3 regions of the Listeria sp. MAN/IMW/UF555 genome follow, and region 1 is predicted to be linked to each of the others. Evidence: riboswitches for the same ligand, from Rfam matches in the RefSeq annotation. Region 1 holds a riboswitch; each other region holds the start of a gene.
What was found. A riboswitch is a leader RNA that binds a small molecule or an ion and turns the genes downstream of it on or off. The one in region 1 is predicted to bind S-adenosylmethionine.
Positions count from the first base shown of each region.

Region 1 (6,051 bases):
TGGGTCGCGTGCGCCGTAAACAAGTTCTTCTTGTTTATCCCAAATAACGAAACCAAACATCCCACGAAGACGTTCTGCTGTTTTTTCTTTGTATTTCGCATATGTAGCGATAATTACTTCTGTATCACTTTCGGTTTCAAATGTCATTCCTTCAGCAACTAATTGCTCGCGGAGTTCCACATAGTTATAAACTTCTCCATTAAAAATAATCCAGTAACGTTCATTTTCATACGTTAACGGTTGATGACCGTTTTCTACATCAATAATACTTAAACGGCGGAAACCAAACTGCACGTGATCATCTGTGAAGTATCCTTCATCATCTGGCCCACGGTGCGTAATCATACTGTTCATTTGTCTAAAGGTTTCTTTATCAGCGCCAGTAATTTCTGTAATGCGGTCATGTACGCATCCTACAAATCCACACATGGTAACATTTCTCCTCTATATAGATAATCATTTTATCTTTTTTTCACAACGTCTATCATATCATAACTAGGCTTTCTTTGCACTGTTTAGGAAAGAAAAAAACCGAACATTCCTCACAAGAAATGTTCGGTTAAGCTTATTTTACGATTAATTTTTTTAAGGCTTCTGCTTTATCCGTTCTTTCCCAAGGTAAATCAAGGTCGCTACGGCCAAAATGACCAAATGCAGCTGTTTGACGATAAATTGGGCGACGTAAATCAAGCATATGGATTATCCCAGCTGGGCGTAAGTCAAATAGCTCATTAACGCCATCAATTAGTTCTTGTTCTGAATAGTCACTTGTTCCATATGTGTCAATCGAAATGGAAACTGGACGCGCAACTCCGATGGCATATGCAACTTGTACTTCTACTTTTTTAGCAAGTCCAGCAGCAACGATATTTTTAGCGACATATCTTGCAGCATAAGCACCCGAACGGTCTACTTTGGTTGGATCTTTACCAGAAAATGCTCCCCCGCCGTGACGCGCATAACCACCGTATGTATCCACGATAATTTTACGGCCAGTAAGTCCAGCATCGCCAAGTGGTCCACCAATAACAAAGCGGCCAGTTGGATTAATAAAGTATTTCGTATTTTCATCTAAGAAAGAAGCATCAATTACTTCTGGGAATAGATGTGTGTGTAAATCTTTCGCGATTTGTTCTTGTGTGATGTCAGGATGATGTTGCGTTGAAACAACAATTGTATCAATGCGAACAGGTTGATTAAATTCATCATATTCTACAGTTACTTGTGTTTTCGCATCTGGTCGTAAATAATCTAATTTATTCGTTTTGCGTAATTCTGTTAACTTGCGTGCTAAGCCATGTGCCAAAAAGATTGGTAGTGGCATTAACTCTTCTGTTTCATCTGTAGCAAAGCCAAACATCAAACCTTGATCTCCTGCCCCAATTGCTTCAATAGCAGCATCAATTTCGCTGCCACTTCTTGATTCTAGTGCCTCATCCACACCTTGCGCAATATCTGGTGATTGTTCGTCAATAGCCGTTAAAACAGCACATGTCTCTGCATCAAAACCATATTTTGCTCGAGTATAGCCGATTTCTTTAATAGTATCACGAACGATTTTAGGAATATCTACATATACAGAAGTAGTAATCTCACCTGCTACTAAAACTAAACCAGTTGTCACAGTAGTCTCACAAGCGACACGTGCGTCTGGATCTTTTGAAATAATTGCATCTAAAATTGCATCAGATATTTGATCTGCAATTTTATCTGGATGTCCATCAGAAACCGATTCCGATGTAAATAGATGACGGTTTTTAGCCAATTTTATTTTCCTCCTTTAGTTCTCTCCAAATACGTCTCATATAAAAAGCCTCTCTCTATTTTGCACGAAACGCGCACGAATAGAGAAAGGCTATAATTATACCTTTGCTCTCATCGTTCAGGAGATATTACTCCTGCAACAGATTAGCACCTTTCACTTATATGTGTAGGTTGCTGGGCTTCAAAGGGTCAGTCCCTCTACCGCTCTGGATAAGAGATAAATTTTAATTCTAAGATAGAATACCATAAACTGAGGCTATATGCAATAAAAATTCGGTTTTGTCTTGATTTCCATTTTCAAAAAACAGTAAAAAAATGCCTTCCATTATTTTTCGCTTATCATTATTTCCATCCTGTGGTATGATAGATGGATAAAAAAGATGTTTTACTTATCTAAAGGAGATTGTATCTATGAGTTTAATTACGTTATCCTTGATTATTTTTCTTGGGTTTTTAGCCGTTGTATGTTTATTTGATTTTGTTTTTCGTTGGTATTGGTTTAAATATTTCTTAGCAACAATGGGATTAATTGCAAGTGGTGTGGTATTTTTCATCAGTTTCTACGGTGGTGGGATGTCACAAACAGAAATCGCTATTGCTATTTTTATTGGTTCATTTGGTGAATATGTCGTATCACTTATTATTAGCCTAGTTCGCTTTATTTCAAAAAAATCAAAAAAACCTAAACAAAAGAAAAAAGTCAAAACAGCTTAAAAAACTAGCTACGTTAAAAGATGATAATCTTTAATGTAGCTAGTTTTTTTATGGATAATTTTAAATCTAAAGCAAGTCGAAAGCTTTACGGATAACTTCCGCTGAATGTTCAAAATTAGTTTGTTCTTCTTTAGTTAGTGGTGGTTTTATCGTATCTAAAACCCCATTTGCTCCAATAAGCGCTGGTTGGCCGATATATGTATTTGTTTGTTCTGAAAAAACAGCTAACGGAAATACTTGTTTTGCATCTGTTAAGAGAGCATCAACAATTCCCGCTGTAGCAGTAGCAATTCCAAAACTCGTCCAACCTTTCCCCGTTAAAATATTCCAGCCACCACCGCGTACTGCATCTTTTAAAGCAGGTAAATCAAGCGGTGTCTTCGTTTTATAATCAGTGATATTGACGCCACCGATTTTCACAGTTGACCACGCAACGAATTGTGATTCACCGTGCTCGCCAAGAACGTACCCCTCGATGCTTTTAGGATTAATATGTAAAGCTTCTCCAACTACTCTTCTCATTCTAGCAGTATCAAGCGATGTCCCTGTTCCAAATACACGGGAACGATCAAAACCAGATATTTTTTGAATGAGCATGGTAATAACATCACACGGATTAGTAATATTCACAAAAATCCCTTTAAAACCTGTCGCTAAAATTTTCGGCACAATCTCCGTTACCGAACGACTTGTTTCAACGAGTTCTTCCATACGATCTTCTCGTAGTAATGTTTCCGGACCAACAGCCATCACAATAATATCTGCATCTGAAAGAGCTTCCCAGTTATTCGCTGTAATGGTTGTATAGGAACGAGTCATCGATGCCATATCGCGTAACTCAAGCGCTTCACTCTCTGCTTTTGCTTCTATTTTATCAATTATAACGATTTCATCACAAATCCCTTGCGTAACAAGAGAAAAAGCCACGTCGCTTCCAACATGACCAGCACCAATTATACCAACTTTGCGTTTCAAAAAATCCCCTCCAAAATTAGTTACTTGAATTTAAAGCGATTAATTCATATTTAATGATGGTTTTATTATTTTCCCATACAAGTTTGCGCGGAATTGCTTCTCCAAGTGTTTCGCCTTCTTTTGTTTTACGAACAGCAATTGGAACATCAATTGGATAAATCCGGTAACCTACTTTTTCCAGTTCAAAGAAATTATCTGAAATTCTTTTTTCATTTCCCTTTGTTACGATCATTGTGTTTACCTCAAGTGGCATACCCAATTTTCTCACCTCCAGTTTCTTTTATCATAGCAGAGATTACCCTGGTTTGACTAGTTTTTATCGTTTAAAATCCGCTCAGCCTGCTTAACAATTTGTACCATTCCAGCGTCACGCATAAAAAAACTAAATGCCGGTTGCAAAATAAACTTACTAAGAGTTCCTTTCACAACAACTGGACCTTTTGTTTCTAAGTAGTTTTGTTGCCTTGTTATTGAAACAATCTTTGCTGTATAAACCCGTTTTGTAAAAGTTCGTTCCTTAGATTCAACTAAATAATCCGCAACAAAATGAAATCCTTCAGCTACTGCACCAGTCTCTTCCATTAGTTCGCGGCGGGCTGCCATAAGACTCGTTTCACCGTGCTCTCCTTTACCACCAGGAAATTCGAGACCGCGAATTTTATGTTCCGTAAAAAGCCAACCATCGTCAATTTTAGGAATAATGAGTACGTCATCTGGATTTTCCCCCTGTTCTTCAAAATAAATGGTTACTTTATTGCCTAAAGTATCTTTATAAATAAACAAAAACTCACTTCCTTTTCTTTTTTCAAAAATATGGTAAGCTGTTAGTAAGATGAATTTTAGAGGATGAATATTAATGAAAAAAATGCTTATCGGAGGAATCCGACTTTATCAAAAATATATCTCTCGTTTCACTCCGGCTACGTGTCGTTTTTATCCGACTTGTTCTGCTTACGGAATTGAAGCGATAGAAACACATGGCGCCCTAAAAGGAAGTTATCTAGCAATTAGACGTATTTCCAAATGCCACCCTTTTCATAAAGGCGGACTTGATTTCGTACCACCTAAAAAAGATAAAAATGATGATTCTAGCCATACTTGTAAAGCGCATCATCACCATTAATAATAGCATGAATCGGTTTATACCGGTTCATTTTTTCTTGCTTTTTCTGAAATAATAAGGTATTATCAAATTCGGACTATAAATCGTAATTGCTACGATTAGTATATTATTTAAACAAGAACAATTTCGATTTAGAGGAGTGAATGGATTGAAAAAAAGTTATCTTCTTGCTTTAACAGCATTATTATCCGTTTTTTTAATACTTACGGGCTGTTCAGACAGTAGTAATACAAAAGCAACAAAAAGCGGTAAATTGAACGTTTATACTACCGTTTATCCTTTGCAGTATTTAACAGAACAAATTGGTGGCAAATATGTAGACGTTAAAAGCATTTACCCGCCTGGTTCTGATGCCCACAGTTTTGAACCGACACAGAAAGATATGATGAAAATTGCCGATAGCGATTTATTTTTCTATATCGGACTTGGTATGGAAGGTTTTGTCGATAAAGCAGAAAAAACATTAGCGAATGAACATGTTACTTTTGTCCCTACCGCAGAAAAACTCGACCTGCCAAAAGATCCTGATGCAGCCGAAGAACATGACCACGAAAGCGAAGAGGAACACGAGCACGGCGATATAAACCCACACGTATGGTTAAACCCTGTGTATATGGAACAAATGGCTACTATCGTAAAAGATAAGTTAATTAAAGAAATGCCCGATCAAAAAGAAACATTCGAGCAAAATTATCAAGCTGTAGAAGAAAAATTAAAAAAACTAGATCAAGATTTCCGCTCCGTTACAAGTGAAGCAAAACAAGAAGATTTTGTTACAGCTCATGCCGCTTACAGTTACTGGGAAACAGAATATAACTTGCATCAAATCCCTATAGCCGGCGTATCGACTAGCGACGAACCTTCTCAAAAAAAATTAAAAACTATCGTGGAAAAAATCGAAGCAGCAAAAATCCCTTACATTATGCTGGAACAAAACACTAATTCAAAAATAGCAGATGTCATCAAACAAGAAACAAATACAAAAACGCTGACACTTCATAATCTAGAAACACTGACACAAAAAGATATAGACCAAGGTCGCGATTATCTTTCCATCATGAACGATAATTTAAAAGCTTTAAAACAAGGACTTGATTATTAAAAAAAAAGAAAGGCGCTCTAATTAATTAGAGTGTCTTTCTTTTAATTTATTTCGCTGAATTTTGCCTGAAGCTGTTTTCGGTAGATGTTCCACAATCGTTATTTGCTTAGGGATTTTAAAACTAGCTAAGTTCGTTTGACAAATATCTTTTAATATCCCTTCATCAAATCCTTCATTTACAACGATAAAAGCAACAGGAACACTGCCCCATTTAGCATCTGACTTACCTACAACCGCAACTTCTTCCACAGCCTCATAAGCGCCAATCACATGTTCTATTTCAGTCGGATAAATATTTTCGCCACCAGAAATAATTAAATCAGAACGCCGCTCTAAAACAAATAAGAAGCCCTCCTCATCCAAATAACCAATA
Region 1 covers NZ_JBZWZS010000001.1:15,681-21,731, reverse strand. The annotation lists gene asnB (asparagine synthase (glutamine-hydrolyzing)) at 1-429, opposite strand, end outside; gene metK (methionine adenosyltransferase) at 566-1,765, opposite strand; SAM riboswitch class I at 1,873-1,981, opposite strand; gene AC4PG8_RS00120 (hypothetical protein) at 2,176-2,478, shown strand; gene AC4PG8_RS00115 (L-lactate dehydrogenase) at 2,545-3,453, opposite strand; gene AC4PG8_RS00110 (DUF2584 domain-containing protein) at 3,470-3,712, opposite strand; gene ytkD (RNA deprotection pyrophosphohydrolase) at 3,763-4,236, opposite strand; gene yidD (membrane protein insertion efficiency factor YidD) at 4,310-4,576, shown strand; gene AC4PG8_RS00095 (metal ABC transporter substrate-binding protein) at 4,725-5,678, shown strand; gene AC4PG8_RS00090 (o-succinylbenzoate--CoA ligase) at 5,700-6,051, opposite strand, start outside.

Region 2 (6,051 bases), on a different contig from region 1:
CCAAAAACAAGCATGGCAGGCCAGATTTTTTACGAATGATTTTTAATTATTATTCCGTTAAATATAGTTTAGAAAGATCACGGAACATTGTTACTGGTTGTGGTGTTGCAGCTTTTTGACCACCGTAACGGCTATCAAGAGCTAGCACTGCATTATCATAAGAAATCGGATAAATTACAGCGTCGTCAGCAATGGTGTTTTGGATTTTTTCATAGATTTCTTGACGTTCTTTATCGTCCGCAGTTACAGCACCTTTTTCCCAAAGCGCATCTAGGTCTTTGTTGTGGTAGTTTGAATAGTTGTATGGCGCATCGCTTAGGTATAGAGATTTATATGCATCAGGATCGTTCCCCATGATATAACCATTTAGTGCGATAGAGTAGTCTGCGTTTTTGCGGTCAAGTGTGATGTTGCTTAGTGCATTTGGATCTGTTGGTTTCAAGTCAAGTGTCACGCCGATTTCTTTGTATTGTTGTTGTAAGTAAAGCGCGATACTTTCTTGTGATTTACTGTTGTTTAAATAGTAAACAGTTAGTTTTTGGCTTGTATCAAAACCGCTATCTTTTACTAATTCTTTCGCTTTAGCAATGTCTTGGTCGTATGTTTCTACTTTATCTGTGAAGTATTTCGTGTTTTCTGTTAGGAACGAAGAAGCTGGTTTTGCGTATTCATCTGAACCGTAAGCTGCATCAATGATTTCTTCACGGTCAAGCGCATAAGAAAGGGCTTGGCGAAGTTCTTTTGATTTAAGAGCTGGTTGGTTTTCGTTGAACGTTGCATAGCTTAAGCGGTTTTCCGGGTAAGTGATAATGTTTACCGCGCTCGCTTTTTCTACTTTTTTTCTATCAGAAGGTTGAATGGATTTTAGGTTGATTTCGCCATTTTGCAGTGCTAAATTAGCTGCGTTTTGGTCTTTTGTGATTCGGAAAGTAACTTTATCCAATTTTGGTTTGCCGTCAAAATAGTCGTTGAATCGTTCTAGGGAAACATATTCGCCTGTTTTGTATTCAACAAATTTGTACGGACCTGAGCCGATTGGATTTTTGTTTTTATCACTTTTCTCGATGTTTTCTACCCCTTCAAAAATGTGTTTTGGAATTGGGAAGAACGTTTTAATTGTATTTTCAAAGGCTGGAGCAACAGTTGGTAATGTGAATTTCACTGTTGTGTCATCCACTGCTTCTACTTTTACAGGTTTATCATCAAAAACAAAGTTCCCACGGTTCGGGCTGTTTTGTTTTGTATCTAAAATAGAATTTACAGTAAATACTACGTCATCTGCAGTCAAAGGTTTGCCGTCATGCCAAGTTAAACCATCTTTTAGTTTCACAGTGTAAGTTAAGTTGTCGTCTGAAATATCTAAGCTTTTTGCAAGTGCCGGTTTCCCGTCAACTTCCCAAAATAGCGGTGCGTATACAGCTTGTTGAATCGTTAATGTTACACGGTCAGAAGCGTAGTTCGGATTGATAACTTCTGGATCCCCAGTAACGCCGATAATTAGAGAGCCGCCGTCTTTCGCTTTGCCTGAACCGTTTGCTTTGTCTGAACTAGCGCCAGAGCCTCCGCAAGCTGTTAACACCAAGGCAAAAACCGAGATAACCGCTACTAATAAAAATTTCTTCATCTAACAAAAACTCCCCTCTTTAAGCGCTAAAAATAACGCTTCCTCTGTTTTTTGGTCAGAATCGAAGCGCCTCATTAAAAGCTACTACTTATCTGCCAGAATATTACTTCTGATCGGAATTAGCATAGAACTTGCGCTCCGCTGCCGGGTTTCACTGGGCCGATTCCCTCCACCACTCTGGATAAGAAATTGTAATACTATTATTCCTATAAGTTTACTGTGAATTAAAGATACACTGAAAAGAACCAGATGTCAAGAAGAGAAAACTGGATTTTTAAAAATAATTTTATAAAAAAATAGACTGGGTTTGTTCCCAGTCTACGCTTAATTATTTATCGGCTTGAACTTCCTGATATTCTGGCTTCTTAGAAAACTCAGCTTTTGCAAACGGGCAAAGCGGAATAATTTTCTTTCCTTCCGTTTTTGCTTTCTCGACAGCGCGTTTTACAAGTTCTTGCGCTATCCCCTGACCACGAGCAGCATCATCCACACCAGTATGGTCAATAATAAACATGTCTTCTCCAGTTGGAACGAAAGTCACTTCACCGACCTCTACACCTTCCTCATTTACTGCATAAATTCTGTTTTCACCGTTTTTATATTCCATTTGTTATCCTCCTATTTCTCTATATATTGAAGCGCTCCACTTGGGCAAGTATGAATCACCCGTTTTGCCTCTTCTTTTGGTACGTTATCTGGCATAATCCATGGTTTTCTATCCAAATTAAAAAGTTCTGCGTTACCTTTTACACAATTACCGGAATGTGCGCAAATATTCGTATTAAAATAAATATCTACATCTGCCCCGCGATACTTGCGGTAGCCTTGTTCTAATAGTGTTTCTTCTTCCATCTGATTACCTCCTTCGCCAAAATTTCCTTACGTTTAGTATATTCCACTCATCTACTAAAAGAAAACGTCCCGAAAAAGCATCCCAGTCATTGACTTTCAAGCCAGTTATTGAAATAATAAAGATATTTTATAAGTACATTTAACAATAGAAGAAGGAGTGGAAATAATGGCATTTTATTTTGAAGAACCGTCCCGCACATTTAGTGAGTTTTTACTAGTTCCAGGCTACTCATCGGCTGAATGTGTACCAACAAACGTTAGCTTAAAAACACCGATTGTAAAATTTAAAAAAGGGGAAGAATCTGCTATCACAATGAACATTCCGCTTGTTTCCGCAATTATGCAAGCTGTTTCTGATGATAACATGGGAATTGCTCTCGCTAAAGAAGGCGGCGTATCCTTCATTTTCGGCTCCCAATCAATCGAAAGTGAGGCTGCAATGGTTTCTCGCGTGAAAAATCATAAAGCTGGATTCGTCATTAGCGATTCTAATATCAGCCCAGATAAAACCCTCCAAGACATTCTTGATTTAAAAGAAAAAACTGGTCATTCTACAGTTGCAGTTACAGAAGACGGCACAGCGCACGGTAAATTACTTGGAATCGTGACAAGTCGCGACTACCGAGTGACGCGTATGAGTCCTGATGAAAAAGTAGCAGATTTCATGACGCCTTTTGAAAAACTAGTTACTGCTAAAAAATCGACCACTTTAAAAGAAGCTAACAACATTATTTGGGACCACAAATTAAATGCTTTACCACTTGTAGACGATAACGAACACTTGGTTCACATGGTGTTCCGCAAAGACTACGACTCAAATAAAGAAAACAAATTAGAATTACTTGATTCCTCCAAACGTTATGTAGTTGGAGCTGGAATTAACACACGCGACTATGAAGAACGTGTTCCCGCTCTAGTAGAAGCTGGCGCAGATATTCTTTGTATCGATTCTTCTGAAGGTTATTCTGAATGGCAAAAACGCACACTTGACTACGTTCGCGGTAAATACGGCGATACAGTCAAAGTCGGCGCAGGGAATGTTGTTGACCGAGATGGCTTCCGTTATCTTGCAGAAGCTGGCGCAGATTTCGTTAAAGTTGGCGTTGGTGGTGGCTCCATCTGTATCACACGTGAACAAAAAGGTATCGGCCGCGGACAAGCAACCGCCCTAATTGATGTTGCTAAAGCACGTGATGAATATTTTGAAGAAACAGGTGTATATATTCCGATTTGTTCCGATGGCGGCATTGTTTATGATTACCATATGACGCTAGCTCTAGCAATGGGCGCTGACTTTATCATGCTTGGTCGTTATTTCTCTCGTTTTGATGAAAGTCCTACTAACAAAGTGAATTTAAATGGCACATATATGAAAGAATATTGGGGCGAAGGAGCTAACCGCGCGCGCAACTGGCAACGTTATGACCTTGGCGGCGATAAGAAATTATCTTTTGAAGAAGGCGTAGATTCTTATGTTCCTTACGCTGGATCCTTGAAAGACAATGTTGCCATCAGCCTTAGCAAAGTCCGCTCTACTATGTGTAACTGCGGCGCGCTAAATATCCCTGAATTACAACAAAAAGCAAAAATCACGCTCGTTTCTTCTACTTCTATCGTAGAAGGTGGCGCGCATGACGTTGTTGTAAAAGATGCTTCAAACAATTTAATCAAATAAAATAAAATTGGTTGGTGTGAATTTGGTAAATTACCATTCTCACACCAACCAATTTTTTCATTTAGGCATCTCAGACAATCGAATATTTTTCTTTAATTTCTTTCATTGGTAGTGGGCGGCTAAAATAATAGCCTTGGAAATAATCCACTTTCATTTCGCGTAACGCCTTCACTTGTTCGATGTCTTCTACGCCTTCTGTAACGACTTTCCCGCCTAAATCATGACATAAATTAACAATTGCTTGAATAATAATTTGTTGCTTTCGATCCGTTTTTAAAAGAGCAATAAATGACATATCCGTTTTTACAATATCAATTGGTAAACTTCGCAAATATGCCAGCGAGCTGTAGCCTTTTCCAAAATCATCCATGCTCACTGTGACACCGAGTTTTTTAATTTTACGTAAGTTTTTATCCGCAACAGCTAGCTCCGTAATTTCGCCCCGTTCGATAATTTCTATTTCTAAGCACTCCGGATACTTTAAATGTTCTTTCACATAATCATATAAAAAAGTCATATAATTACTACTTACAACATAATGTGCCGGAATATTAATCGAAATCGAAAAACGTCCCCCTAGCTGATTAATTTGTTCAATTGCTGTTTCAGCCACAAAATCCTGCATTTCTCGCGTAGCATTTAAAAGGGCAATATCTTCAAAGAAATCTGCTGGAGCTAGAATCGCCGTCGCTGTTTTTAGTCGAATTAAACCTTCAAATCCGATAAGCTCATTCGTTTTGGCATCTACTTTTGGTTGATAATACAGTAAGAAACTATTTCTTCTAATCGCATCCCAAATTTCCGTACTAGAGATATCCATCTTATCCCTCCTTTATTTATAGTTTACCCTTTTTTCAATCGAAATGAAAATATAGCCAAAAATTATCGTTACATTTACACAAAATCCACATTTCCTATTGCTAGGGTGATTCCTCTTTGCTACAATTATAGCTAGGCACCTTTGAGTTAGCGCTTACAAAATTGCCACTGGCGAAAAAAGGGAGAGTGTGAAAGTGAACAAATTTTTCAAGAAAACCACACATGTTTTACTCGTAGCAGGGCTCACAATCGGACTTACTGTACCATTCACCGGGACAACAGCACAAGCAGCAGCAGATACTGTTCCTATCCAGATTTTGGGGATAAATGATTTCCACGGAGCGCTTGAAACAGCCTCCAAAGATGCATCAGGCTCACCAATCGGAGGCGCGGATTACTTAGCTACTAACTTGGACAACGCTACTAGCTCATTTTTACAAGCTAATCCTGGAACTACAACTGACAATGCCATTCGTGTCCAAGCGGGCGACATGGTCGGCGCAAGCCCAGCAGTATCAGGTTTACTTCAAGACGAGCCAACAATGAAAGTTCTCCAAAAAATGAATTTCGAAGTCGGCACATTAGGTAACCATGAGTTTGATGAAGGATTACCTGAATACAAACGAATTTTGGACGGAGTTTCTACAAACAAATTCGGACCAATCGTAGAAGCTTATCCACGCGTTAAAAGTGACATGAAAATCGTCGCAGCTAACGTGGTCAACAAAGGAACAAACACAGTCGCAGAAGGCTTTTTACCATACTATGTAAAAGAAATTGATGGCGTCAAAGTTGGCTTCATCGGTATCGTTACAACAGAAATTCCTAATTTAGTTCTTGCAAATCATATTAAAGACTACGATTTCCTTGATGAAGCAGAAACAATCGTTAAATACTCTGCTGAACTTAGAGGCCAAGGCGTTAACGCAATCGTTGTTCTATCCCACGTTCCAGCACTTTCCACTGGGAACCCAAACACTGGAACAAAACAAGATGTAGCTGGGGAAGCTGCGAATATGATGACAAAAGCAAATGAATTAGACCCAAATAACTCGGTCGATTTAGTCCTTGCAGGGCACAA
Region 2 covers NZ_JBZWZS010000003.1:86,388-92,438, forward strand. The annotation lists gene AC4PG8_RS10260 (ABC transporter substrate-binding protein) at 50-1,624, opposite strand; SAM riboswitch class I at 1,710-1,812, opposite strand; gene AC4PG8_RS10265 (GNAT family N-acetyltransferase) at 1,953-2,231, opposite strand; gene AC4PG8_RS10270 ((4Fe-4S)-binding protein) at 2,243-2,476, opposite strand; gene AC4PG8_RS10275 (IMP dehydrogenase) at 2,643-4,151, shown strand; gene AC4PG8_RS10280 (EAL domain-containing protein) at 4,222-4,971, opposite strand; gene AC4PG8_RS10285 (bifunctional metallophosphatase/5'-nucleotidase) at 5,159-6,051, shown strand, end outside.
Region 2: linked by a shared signal. The riboswitch ahead of AC4PG8_RS10260 (ABC transporter substrate-binding protein) and the one ahead of metK (methionine adenosyltransferase) in region 1 are both predicted to bind S-adenosylmethionine.

Region 3 (6,051 bases), 1.0 Mb from region 1:
TCGCTTTTCCCAGCTTCCACACCATTTCTAAAATGCTCTTGATAGTCTGATAATAGTTCTCTCCGCTCTTTTGGATCCAGCAATTCTAGGCGCTGGTTTAATTCGTTTAGAAAATCTTGTTTATTCATTTACTGCTTCCCCCTCTGTTAAAAGCTTAGCAACACTATCTGTAAAATTGTTCCATTCAGAGATAAGCTCATTCAAGTAAATTTCTCCTTTTACCGTCAGCTGATAATATTTTCTTGATGGACCTTCATTTGATTCTACTAAATAAGTGGAGCAATACTCTTCTTTAACTAATCTTCTAAGTACCGGATAAATAGCTCCCTCTGCAACCTCAATATATTTAGAAACTTGATTTGCTAATTCATAACCATAACAATCTTTCTTTTGAATTAAAAACAAACAGCATAGTTCTAACACACCTTTTTTGAATTGCGGGTTAACCTCCATGCTAACTCCTCCATTCTGCTAAATTACCACTAGTAATAAGTAACCACTACTATATATTGTTCACTACCACTATAGTTTATCATACACTAGTGTTCATTGCAAGGTACTGATTAGAAAAAATAGTATTGTTTTTTTATTTAATAAATGTTAACCTAATTTAGTATTAAGTTTACATTAAGGAGAGATACGTTTATGCGTGATCAGAAATTGAAATTTTTAGTCGTAGATGCTTTATTCGCAGTCATCATTGCTTTACTCGCACAAGTTGCTATTCCACTTGGCCCTATTCCACTTACTGGGCAAACATTTGCAATTGGTTTAGCAGCAACAATTCTTGGAGCTCGTCACGGTACCATATCTGTTTTAGTTTATATCGTGCTTGGAGCAGTTGGTATTCCGGTTTTTCAAGGGATGACAGCAGGAATTGGGATTCTTTTTGGGCCAACTGGCGGATTTATTGTCGGATTTATTTTTAATGCACTACTTACAGGTTGGTTGCTCGAAAAAACAAAATTCACTGTTCCTTATGCAATCGTTGCTAATATTCTAGGAGCCATCGTTACGTTAATTTTCGGTGTTTTATGGCTTAAAGTTAGCACAGGTCTTGACTGGCCGACTGCATTTTTGACTGGGATGGTACCATTTATTATTCCTGGTATTATTAAAGCGGTGTTCGCTGCTTTATTAGGTATTCTCATTCGTGATCGTCTAATTAAAGCAAAATTACTTAGAGCATCATAAGTCCCATTAATACACATTTCGACTCATCTCCTATATAATGATAATGATTAACACTGAGAAAAGGGGACTCGGTATATGTCATTACTGAATGAGGAAAATAATTTTTACAACGTAGATTTACTCGACTTGTTAAAAGATTCAAATGAAGCGGTTCTTCCATATAAGAGAATTCGTTTTAGACGCAACCAAAAAATCTTAACAGAAGGCGCGGAAACAACTTACTTTTATATTATTGAAGACGGGGTCGTTTCGATGAGTAAAAATACGTGTAAAGAAGATAGTATTATTAGCTTCTTAGGTAAACAAGATTCTATCGGTCCGCTTACATTACTTGGAGGAGCCAAATCACCTGCAAACTATACGTCTATTAGTGAAGTTAGTGTTTATCAATTTGAACGTAAATATGTTTTGAATAAACTCTTAAGCTCACCAGATGTATTTTGGCAAATGAATGCACTTATGCAAAGTATGGTTACACCTATGTTAGAACGGGAAGGTTACGTTAATTTACCTTCTAGCGAGAAAGTTTTAGCGGGATTAATTGCTTGTGGGGAGAGATTTGGAAGAATCGAGTCGGATGGTTCTTGTTTGATTCCCTATTATTTCACCCAAAAAATCTTGGGAAATTATCTAAATTTAGCTCGAGCTTACGTTGCAACTAACCTGCGAAAGCTAGAAGAAGATGGAATTATTGCGCTTTCGCCAAAACCTTGGCGTGTTAATAATTTCGAGATTCATAAGCAAAAACTAAAAGAAAATCACGAACCTTACATATGAGTGTAAAATGAATACTTTTTTTCTAATAGTATTTCGTAAAAATATGCATAATGAAAAGAAGCTATCTTAGTTAGATAGCTTCTTTTTTATTAACTATTTTTACCAATAAAGAAGAATGTCGCGATTGCGCCGATACCTTGAACGATGAAGAATGTTGCTACAACAATTATTGCTCCAATCACAGAAACAATTGGATTAAACAGAGCGATAAATCCTACAACGATACCAATAAGACCAATGGTTAAAATCCAACCCCAACCTTGTATATTGTTTTGCTTGGCTGTAAATGCACCAACAGTACGCATGATACCAGCGAATAATACCCACATGCTAAAAAGTAATACAATTATTTCTGGTCCAGCAAATTCATTAAATAATAACAAGAAACCTAGTAAGATGGATAAAATCCCGTCAGCTAGTACCCAACCAGAAACATTTTGTGATTTTCTGTCTGAAAAGTAAGAGAATGTGTGGAAAATACCAGAAATCAGTAATAAGAAACTAAGCATAAAAGCTGATGTTAATAATGAAATAGCCGGATGGAATAAGAACCAAATTCCAAGTACAATCATCGCAATCCCTGCTAATAAAACAAGAATACGTGTAAATGTCTTCATTTTTATTTCAACTCCCCTTTATTTGTGCTAATCTAACCCCACTTTTAATGAAATATAATTAGTCTTAACTATAATAGCCTAAAAAATGGATTTTAAAACCTTTTTAAAATGAAATATTAGTCTAAAAAACAGCTTTGTCACAAAAATTCCACACACAAGTGCTATTTTTGGACTTTTTAAATACTTAGTTGACAATTTGTTTCATCCAGCGTAATATATAACTTAATTTAATAGTATTTTCTTATCACGAAAGGTGGAGGGACTGGCCCTTTGAAGCCTTAGCAACCGGAATTTATTTTCACGGTGCTAATTCCAGCAGTATATTCTGAAAGATAAGTCGGAAATCCAAGTTTAGGAAACTCTATCCTCTCTGGCGGCTTATATACTGCTAGGGAGGTTTTTTGATGGAAATTACTGATAAATACATATTAAAGAGGAGTGGATTTTATGAGTAATGAGTATAAATTCGAAACAATTCAAGTACACGGCGGACATACACCGGACGGAGATACGCATTCTAGAGCTGTGCCAATTTATCAAACAACATCGTATACATTTGATAGCCCAGAACATGCCGCAGCCTTATTTGGTTTACAGGAAACCGGAAATATTTATACACGAATTATGAATCCTACTACAGCTGTTTTAGAAGAACGGTTAACTTTACTTGAAGGTGGCATTGGCGCTGTTGCAACGGCTTCAGGCATGGCCGCTATTACTTACTCGATTTTAAATATTGCTGGTTCCGGAGATCATATCGTCGCAGCGGCAACACTTTATGGTGGCACACACACTCTTTTCTCGCATACATTTAAAACGTTTGGCATTGATGTTACTTTTGTCGACCCTAACGAACCTGAAAATTTTGAAAAAGCAATTAAAGAAAATACGAAAGCCGTATTCATTGAAACGATTGGGAATCCTGATATTAATATTATTGATATTGAAAAAGTAGCTGAGATAGCGCACGCATCTGATGTCCCGCTAATTGTTGATAATACTTTTGCGACCGCTTATTTAAATCGCCCATTTGATTTTGGCGCAGATATTGTCGTTTACTCGGCAACGAAATTTATCGGTGGTCACGGGGTTGCGATTGGTGGCGCTGTTATTGACTCTGGTAAATTTAACTGGGCAAATGGGAAGTTTCCAAAACTCGTTGTACCTGATGATAGTTATAACGGGCTGTCTTATACAAATGACGTTGGTGCAGCGGCCTATATTACCAAGCTCCGTGTCTCGCTCCTTCGTGACACTGGTGCCGCACTTTCCCCGTTCAACGCCTTCTTGCTCATTTTAGGGCTAGAAACATTATCTTTACGACTTGAGCAACACGTGAAAAATGCGAAACAAGTAGCGAATTTCTTAAATGACCATCCAAAAGTTGCTTGGGTTAATTATCCTGGCTTAAAAGACAACAAATACCACGATTTAGCCCAAAAATATTTACCAAAAGGACCTGGTTCCATTTTCACTTTTGGCGTTAAGGGTGGTTACGCGGCTGGGAAAAAGGTTATCGAATCTGTGGAGTTATTCTCACATCTAGCAAATGTGGGTGATGCCAAGTCGCTTATAATCCACCCAGCATCAACGACTCATCAACAACTAAGCGAAGAACAACAATTAACAGCTGGCGTTAAACCAGAATCCATCCGTCTTTCTATCGGAATCGAAAATGCGGATGATATTATTCAAGATTTAACGAAAGCACTAGAGCAAATTTAGGAGGAAGTGAAGAGAAGTGACCTTACAGCAAAAAGAACTATTTCAAAAAAGTCCTCTTCTACTTGAAAACGGGGAAACATTAAGTCCGGTTTTAGTTGGCTATGAAACGTATGGGACACTTTCTGCCTCACGCGATAATTGTATTTTGTTAGAACATGCGCTCACTGGGACGGCACATGCGGCGAAACATTTTGAAGATGACGCCCCTGGTTGGTGGGATGATTATATTGGTCCGGGGAAAACGATTGATACAGACAAATATTTCCTTGTTTGTACGAATGTATTTGGTGGTTGTAGTGGAACGACTGGCCCCTCCTCGATTAATCCAAAAACAGGCGAGCCTTTCCGGTTACAATTTCCCGGATTTTCAATTAAAGATATTATTAAAGTGCAGCGTGAACTTTTGGAGCAACTTGGGGTTACGAGGATTGTTTCGGTGATTGGTGGATCGATGGGTGGAATGCAAGCCACTGAATGGGCGATTGATTATGCCGATATAACAGATAGCATTATCAACATCGCCTCCCCGCTTGCTGCCGGACCTGATGCGATTGGCTATAACTTAATTATGCGGATGGCGATTCTGAATGATCCCGACTTTAATGGCGGCAACTATATTGGTCAACCTGAGGGCGGCCTTGCTACTGCAAGAATGGTTGGAATGATGACTTACCGGACGAGCGAACTTTTCTCCAAGCGGTTTGAACGTTTCACTGTCGCCGAGTCTTCTCCGGCCGCTTTCTCAAAAGAGCATTTTCAAATTGAATCGTATTTACAATATCAAGGGGATACTTTTGTCGAGCGGTTTGACGCGAATAGTTATCTATATTTAACAAAGGCGATTGATTTATTTGACGTTACGGCTCCCGCGAAAGATGATTTACCCGCTTTTTCAAAAATTAAAATTCCGTATTTGCTGATTGGCATTACGACCGATCAGCTTTTCCGAATTCACGATTTGCGCCGTGGTTATGAGCTTTTAAAAGAATGGGATGTGCCGGTTACTTATCATGAAGTGGCCTCTGAATACGGTCATGACGCTTTTCTAGTTGAAAAGGAAGTACCGAAGTTCGAGCCGCTCATCCGATCATTTTTAAGTAATTTACCTGTAAAAAGCATATAAAAAAAGTTACCTCGGAAAATTTCTGAGGTAACTTTTTTATTAGTCTTTATAAATTGATTTCGTTCGGTTAAGCCACGCATAACCTAGTCCGATAACAAGGCCACCACCTACAAAATTCCCAAGTAAAGCAAGGACTAAATTGACGGTCACATTGCCCGCTGTCATTGCAGCAAGTGTTCCACCAGAAGCGAAAAATGCTAATGAGAATGATGAGAAGTTGGCGATAACGTGCTCGAATCCTAAGAATGCAAAGATGAAAATAATGAAAATCATCGCAATGACTTTACCAGCATCATCTTTCATTCGAAGTGTACAAAGCACGGCCGTATTTACAACAATATTGGCGAAAATACCTTCTACAAAAATTTGTAATGGCGCTTTTTCAAGTTTACCGCTAACGGCAGTAAATAAGAAATGATCAGCAGGTAAATTATGGAAAACAGATGTCAGAGAAACTAAGTACCCTGCAAGAATTCCACCCAATAAATTACAAACAATACATAAAATCAAAATTTGTAATGCTTTTCCAGGTTTAACAATTTTTTGATAAACACCTGTTGTCATATACATCATGTTAGAAGTACCCAGCTCAGCATTCATATAAATAATCATAAC
Region 3 covers NZ_JBZWZS010000001.1:1,037,705-1,043,755, forward strand. The annotation lists gene AC4PG8_RS05245 (DUF1700 domain-containing protein) at 1-128, opposite strand, end outside; gene AC4PG8_RS05250 (PadR family transcriptional regulator) at 121-453, opposite strand; gene AC4PG8_RS05255 (biotin transporter BioY) at 646-1,194, shown strand; gene AC4PG8_RS05260 (Crp/Fnr family transcriptional regulator) at 1,270-1,971, shown strand; gene AC4PG8_RS05265 (HdeD family acid-resistance protein) at 2,061-2,588, opposite strand; SAM riboswitch class I at 2,827-2,927, shown strand; gene AC4PG8_RS05270 (O-acetylhomoserine aminocarboxypropyltransferase/cysteine synthase family protein) at 3,036-4,313, shown strand; gene metX (homoserine O-acetyltransferase MetX) at 4,330-5,436, shown strand; gene AC4PG8_RS05280 (formate/nitrite transporter family protein) at 5,476-6,051, opposite strand, start outside.
Region 3: linked by a shared signal. The riboswitch ahead of AC4PG8_RS05270 (O-acetylhomoserine aminocarboxypropyltransferase/cysteine synthase family protein) and the one ahead of metK (methionine adenosyltransferase) in region 1 are both predicted to bind S-adenosylmethionine.